One region of the Streptomyces purpurascens genome, then DNA from elsewhere that is predicted to be linked to it. Evidence: riboswitches for the same ligand, from Rfam matches in the RefSeq annotation. Region 1 holds a riboswitch; each other region holds the start of a gene.

Evidence for each region. Region 1 has a riboswitch for cobalamin ahead of OHU35_RS06725 (ABC transporter substrate-binding protein). Riboswitches for the same ligand answer to the same signal wherever they lie in the genome.
Region 2: linked by a shared signal. The riboswitch ahead of OHU35_RS38405 (energy-coupling factor ABC transporter permease) and the one ahead of OHU35_RS06725 (ABC transporter substrate-binding protein) in region 1 are both predicted to bind cobalamin.
Region 3: linked by a shared signal. The riboswitch ahead of metE (5-methyltetrahydropteroyltriglutamate--homocysteine S-methyltransferase) and the one ahead of OHU35_RS06725 (ABC transporter substrate-binding protein) in region 1 are both predicted to bind cobalamin.

The regions. Positions count from the first base shown of each region.
Region 1 covers NZ_CP108341.1:1,481,088-1,483,261, reverse strand. Annotated here, with positions in the region: gene OHU35_RS06735 (4-hydroxybenzoate 3-monooxygenase) at 1-506, opposite strand, end outside; gene OHU35_RS06730 (CoA-binding protein) at 515-928, opposite strand; cobalamin riboswitch at 1,009-1,197, shown strand; gene OHU35_RS06725 (ABC transporter substrate-binding protein) at 1,267-2,174, shown strand, end outside.
Region 2 covers NZ_CP108341.1:8,460,265-8,462,438, reverse strand. Annotated here, with positions in the region: gene OHU35_RS38410 (serine/threonine-protein kinase) at 1-487, shown strand, start outside; cobalamin riboswitch at 556-763, shown strand; gene OHU35_RS38405 (energy-coupling factor ABC transporter permease) at 793-1,494, shown strand; gene OHU35_RS38400 (energy-coupling factor ABC transporter substrate-binding protein) at 1,491-1,859, shown strand; gene cbiQ (cobalt ECF transporter T component CbiQ) at 1,865-2,174, shown strand, end outside.
Region 3 covers NZ_CP108341.1:8,457,711-8,459,884, reverse strand. Annotated here, with positions in the region: gene cbiQ (cobalt ECF transporter T component CbiQ) at 1-60, shown strand, start outside; gene OHU35_RS38390 (energy-coupling factor ABC transporter ATP-binding protein) at 57-908, shown strand; cobalamin riboswitch at 936-1,157, shown strand; gene metE (5-methyltetrahydropteroyltriglutamate--homocysteine S-methyltransferase) at 1,323-2,174, shown strand, end outside.

The DNA of each region.
Region 1 (2,174 bases):
TCGCCGTGCACGACCCGCTGTTCACCCGTCTCCGGGCAGGTGTACGACACGGACGGCCGGTCGGTGTCGATGTCGTGCACCTCGACGTCCCGGACCCCGAAGCGGATCTCCCCGCCGCGCACGTCGGCGTACTCGCGCACCAGGTCCGTCACCAGCAACGGCTGCGGGTAGACGAAGTGATGACTGCCCGTCATCTCGCCGTAGTGGAACCGGTACCGCTCCCCGTCGAAGCGGAACTCGCACGCGGTGTGCAGCTCCGCGCGGTCCAGCAGGTTCCGGGCGAGGCCCCGCTTCTCCAGGCCGCGTACGGCCCACTCCTCGATGACCCCGGCCCGGGGCCGCTGTTCGATGAACTCCCGGGTCTCGGTCTCCAGCACCAGGCAGTCCACGGAGGCGGCCCGCAGGATGTTGCCGACGGTCAGCCCGGCGGGACCGGCGCCCACCACGACGACGGGGAAGTGTTGCGGAGCATCGGAGTTCGAAGGGGTGGAGGCGGCGTGGGTCATGCGTTCAATTATGAAGGCCCGAGCCGCGGGATCTCGATCGCCGGGCAGCGGTCCATCACCATCTCCAGGCCCGCGGCCCGGGTGCGGTCGTACGCCGCCTCGTCGATGACGCCGAGCTGGAACCACACCGCCCCGGCGCCCTTCGCGACCGCCTCATCCGCGACCGCCCCGGCGAGGTCGCTGTTCACGAACACGTCCACGACGTCCACGTCGAAGGGGATGTCCGCCAGACTCGCGTACCCCTGCTCGCCGTGCACGGTCTCCGCCTTGGGATGCACGGGCACGACGCGCTTGCCGTACCGCTGGAGCACCGCGGCGACGCCGTACGCCGCGCGCTGCCGGTTCGACGAAAGGCCCACCACGGCCCAGGTGTCGCCGAGCTCGGTGAGGATCCTGCGGATCGTTGCGTCGTCGCCGTACACCGGCGGCCTCCTCGGGAGTCGCGGAAGAGCTGCTGTCCGGGCAACGACGCAGGGTGCGCGGTGATTCCCCGACCCCTCCGTGATAGCTTGCCGAGGCCAGTCGAACCCATGTACGTGGGTCAGGGAATCCGGTGCGAATCCGGAACTGACGCGCAGCGGTGAGGGGGACGGGCGGGGCCTCTGCCACTGAACGGCTCGTGTCGTACGGGAAGGCGCCCCGCACCGGGTGAACCCGAGTCCGAAGACCTGCTGGCGGCCCCCGCGGCCGGCCGGCGGCGGGGGAGCACCGTACGACCGGGCTCCGCGATCGGGCCCTCGACGTCTGAGGACTGGTTTCCTTGCCCCTCGCCCGACCCGCCCGTGCCGCCGTCCTGCTCGCGGCCTGCTCCCTGATCATGACCGGCTGCGGAGGCTCGAAGCCCCCCACGGCCGAGGCGTCCGCCACCCTCGACAACTGCGGCCGGAAGGTCCGGGTCGACAAGGCGCCCCGGCACGCCGTCTCCCTCAACCAGGGCACCACCGAGATCCTGCTCTCCCTCGGCCTCGCCGACCGAATAGCGGGCACGGCCACCTGGACCGACCCCGTGATGAAGGGGCTGGAGAAGGCCAACGCGAAGGTGTCGCGCATCGCCGAGAACAACCCCTCCTTCGAGCGGGTCCTGGACTCCGAGCCCGATTTCGTCGCCGCGTCCTTCGTCTCCACCCTCGGCACGGGCGGCGTCGCCACCCGCGACCAGTTCGAGAAGCTCGGCGTGCCCACGTACGTCTCCCCGTCCGACTGCGCCGGCAAGGACAACTCGGGCGGCGGCGACGGCAAGCGCGACAAGGCGCTGGGCATCGACGCCGTCTACGGCGAGGTGCGGGACCTCGCGACCGTGTTCGGAGTGCAGGACCGCGGCGACAAGCTCGTGGCCTCCCTCCAGCAGCGGATGAAGAAGGCCACGCAGGGCATCGACGCCTCCGACGTCTCCCTTCTGTACTGGTTCGCCAACTCCGAGTCGCCCTACATGGCCGGCTGCTGCGGAGCGCCCGGCATCATGACCCGCGCCCTCGGCGCCAAGAACGCCTTCGACGACACGCACGAGGAGTGGCCGCAGGTCAACTGGGAGACGGTCGCCGACCGTAACCCCGACGTCCTCGTCATCGGCGATCTGACCCGCAACTCGGAGACCGCCGAGTCGGCCGCCAAGAAGATCGCCTTCCTGGAGTCCAACCCGGTCACCGAGAACATGGACGCCGTCAAGCA
Region 2 (2,174 bases), 7.0 Mb from region 1:
GCTGCGCACCGGCCGCACGGCCCAGACCGGTCGTGCGCGTCGCGCCGCACCCCGGGGCGGCAACGACAACCGGCGCAGAGCGGCCGCGACGATCGCCGCGGCGGCACTCTTCGCCGCCGCGATGCTCGCCGGCATGCTGTGGTTCTCGCCCGACGACACCGCGACGGAGGGCACGGAACCCGACGCGTCCCCCTCCGCGAGCAGCCCCGCCGCCACGCCGTCCGCCGGCTCCGCCTCGCCCCTCTCCTCCGCTCCGGCGGCGGGCACGGCTCCGGACGCGACCGCTCCGGCCGCCGGCACAGTGGCCGATATCACCCCGTCCACCAACGCACCCGCTCCCCCGACCCCGGTCGAAGCGACCCCCAGCCCCACGGCTCCGGCGCAGGAGACGGCCGACCCGCCGCGAAAGGCGGACAAACCCCGGCAGGAGAAGCCCCGTCAGACCTGGGAGAACGGCGACGACGATGACGACGGGGGCGACGACTGAGCGGCCCTGCGCCGCCGTGCGAGCGGTCGCCCCCTCGCGCGCCCCCTCTCGCGCCCCCTCGGGTGGCTTGTCATCGTCCTTATCTCGGCATTACTGTCACCACGCCTTGGTGAACGGGAAAGCCGGTGTGATGCCGGTGCGGCCCTCGCCACTGTGAATCGGGAAGTCCGGCTCCGGCCCTCACGGGCAGCCACTGGGTCCTTGTGACCCGGGAAGGCGGAGTACGGGCGGTGGTACCCGTAAGCCAGGAGACCGGCCAAGGCGCGTCAACCATCCACGAGGTGCTGGAGAGGGTCTGCTGAGCCATGCACATAGCCGAGGGATTTCTGCCGCCGGCACACGCGGTCGCCTGGGGCGTCGCGTCGGCGCCGTTCGTCGTCCACGGGGTCCGGTCGCTCACCCGTGAAGTGCGCGAGCACCCCGAGAGCACCCTGCTCCTCGGTGCCTCCGGTGCCTTCACGTTCGTCCTGTCCGCTCTGAAACTGCCGTCGGTCACCGGCAGTTGCTCCCACCCCACCGGAACGGGCCTGGGAGCCATCCTTTTCCGGCCACCCATCATGGCGGTGCTGGGCACCATCACCCTGCTCTTCCAGGCGCTGCTGCTCGCACACGGCGGTCTGACCACGCTCGGCGCCAACGTCTTCTCCATGGCGATCGTCGGGCCCTGGGCCGGATACGCCGTGTACAAACTGCTGCGGCGGTACGACGTGCCGCTGATGGTCGCGGTCTTCTTCGGGGCGTTCTTCGCCGACCTGTCCACGTACTGCGTCACCAGCGTGCAGCTGGCGCTCGCCTTCCCCGACCCGGGCAGCGGGTTCGTGGGCGCGCTCGGCAAGTTCGGCACCATCTTCGCCGTCACCCAGATCCCGCTCGCGGTGAGCGAGGGGCTGCTGACGGTGCTCGTGATGCGGCTGCTGGTGCAGTCCAGCAAGGGCGAACTGACCCGGCTGGGCGTGCTCCTCGCCAAGAAGCAGTCCGGGACCGAGACCGAGGTGGCCGCCCGATGAAGAAGAACACGAAGATCAACCTCCTGCTGCTGCTCGCCGTGGCCGCGCTCGCCGTACTGCCGCTCGCACTCGGCCTCGGCGACCACAAGGAGGAGCCGTTCACGGGCGCCGACGGTGAGGCGGAGACGGCGATCACCGAGATCGAGCCGGACTACAAGCCCTGGTTCTCGCCGCTGTACGAACCGCCGTCCGGTGAGATCGAGTCGGCGCTGTTCTCCCTCCAGGCAGCCCTCGGCGCCGGTGTCCTCGCCTACTACTTCGGTCTGCGCCGGGGCCGGCGGCAGGGTGAGCGGCAGGCGCGGGAGCGGGACGCCGACAGTGCGGCAGCCGGCACCGCCGAGGAGTCCACGGCCGAAAGGGCCTGAGCCGCGTGCTGCCGATCGACGCGGCGGCGCACAGCAGTCGCTGGCGCCGCCGCCATCCCGTGGACAAGGCCGTGCTCGGTCTGGGACTCACCGTGCTGGCCATCTCGCTGCCGCCCTGGCCGGGCGCGGCCCTGGTGCTCGTGACGGCCGTGTCCGTGCTGCTGGGGCCGGCCGGGGTGCCCGCCCGCCGGCTGTGGCGTGCCTACCGCGTGCCGCTGGGCTTCTGCGTGACCGGCGCGGTCACGCTGCTCGTCCAGGTCGGCGGGCCGAAGGGCTTCGTCTCCCTCGCGGACGACGGGCCCCTGCGGGCCGGGG
Region 3 (2,174 bases), 7.0 Mb from region 1:
TGCGCGCTCCTCGCGGCACTGGCCGTCCTCACCTTCGTACTGGAAAGGCCGCTGACATGAGCGAGCCCGCCCTCGTCGCCCTGCGGGGCGCGTCCTTCGCCTACGAGGACGGCCCGGCCGTGCTCAGTGGCCTCGACTTCGAGATCCGCGAGGGGCGCGCGCTCGCGCTGCTCGGCCGCAACGGCAGTGGCAAGACCACGCTGATGCGGCTGCTCAGCGGCGGACTGCGGCCGCACGAGGGGCGGTTGACGGTCGACGGGCAGCCGGTGACGTACGACCGCAAGGGCCTGACCCGGCTGCGGACGACCGTCCAGCTCGTGGTCCAGGACCCGGACGACCAGCTGTTCGCGGCGTCCGTCGAGCAGGACGTGTCGTTCGGGCCGCTGAACCTCGGGCTGGCCGATACGGAGGTACGGGCGCGGGTGGCGGAGGCGCTCGCCGCCCTGGACATCACCGCACTGGCCGACCGGCCCACCCATCTGCTCTCCTATGGGCAGCGCAAGCGGACCGCCATCGCAGGCGCGGTCGCCATGCGGCCGCGTGTCCTCGTCCTCGACGAGCCGACGGCCGGACTCGACCCCGACGGCCAGGAACGGCTTCTGGAGACGCTCGACGGGCTGCGTGCGAACGGCACCACGGTGGTGATGGCCACCCACGACGTCGATCTCGCCCTGCGCTGGGCCGACGACGCGGCGCTCCTCACCCCGGACGGTGTGCACATCGCTCCCGCGCCCACGGCACTGGCCCGGACCGATCTCCTTCGGCAGGCGGGACTGCGGTTGCCGTGGGGTGCCGCCGCCGCGGACCTCCTGCGCGCGCAAGGGCTGTTGACCGGTTCGGCACCCGGCCCGCGCACCCCGGACGAGCTGGCCGCCCTGGCGGCGGGGCGGCCGGTGAGGGGCGGCTGAGGGTCGCTTCCGCGGCCTTCCCGTGTATAGGCTGGCGATGCAGCTGGTTCGCCCCGTCAGCCAGGCGGGATGCGTCGCAAGAGGGAACCCGGTGGGAATCCGGGACTGCCCCGCAGCGGTGAGCGGGAACGACCGCCGTCATACGCACTGGGCCCACGAAGGGCCCGGGAAGCGACGGCCAGTAGGAGTTCTCACATGGTGAGGACGTGCCCGCGAGTCCGAAGACCTGCCAACTGCCCGCGCGCGGACGATGCGTGCGCGGACATTCCGGTGACCTCGAGGGCGGGTCGGCGTACCTACCAGGCGGACGACCGCGCTGTGCCGCGCGAGGTCGTCACCGTCCGGTTCGTCACCCCTTCGCGCTCTCGTCCCGTCGCCGGGATCTCAGGGATTCGTCTCGCGAAGGAGATCTCCGTGACCACCAAGCCCGCAGCCGCGGCAGCACGGGCCACCGTGTACGGCTACCCCCGCCAGGGCCAGAACCGGGAACTGAAGAAGGCGATCGAGGGCTACTGGAAGGGCCGCGTCACCGCCGACGCCCTCCGGGCCACCGCCGCCGACCTGCGTGCCTCGAACTGGCGGCAGCTGGCCGACGCCGGCATCGACGAGGTCCCGACGGGCGACTTCTCGTTCTACGACCACGTCCTGGACACCACCGTCATGGTCGGCGCGATCCCCGGCCGCCACCGGGACGCCGTCGAGGCGGACGCCCTGGACGGCTACTTCGCCATGGCGCGTGGCACGCAGGACGTGGCGCCGCTGGAGATGACCAAGTGGTTCGACACCAACTACCACTACCTGGTGCCCGAGCTGGGTCCGGACACGGTGTTCACCGCCGACTCGTCCCAGCAGGTCGCCGAGCTGCGCGAAGCGCTGGCGCTCGGCCACACCGCGCGCCCCGTCCTCGTCGGCCCCGTCACCTATCTGCTCCTCGCCAAGCCCGCCCCGGGGGTGCCCGCGGACTTCGAGCCGCTCACGCTCCTGGACCGGCTGCTGCCCGTGTACGCCGAGGTCCTCGCCGACCTGCGCGCGGCGGGCGCCGAGTGGGTCCAGCTGGACGAGCCGGCCCTGGTCCAGGACCGGACCCCGGCCGAGCTGATCGCCGCCGAGCGCGCCTATCGCGACCTCGGAGCCCTGACCGACCGGTCGAAGCTGCTGGTCGCCTCGTACTTCGACCGGCTCGGGAACGCCCTGCCGGTGCTGGCGAAGGCGCCGGTCGAGGGACTCGCGGTGGACTTCACGGAGTCGGCGGCGGCCAACCTGGAC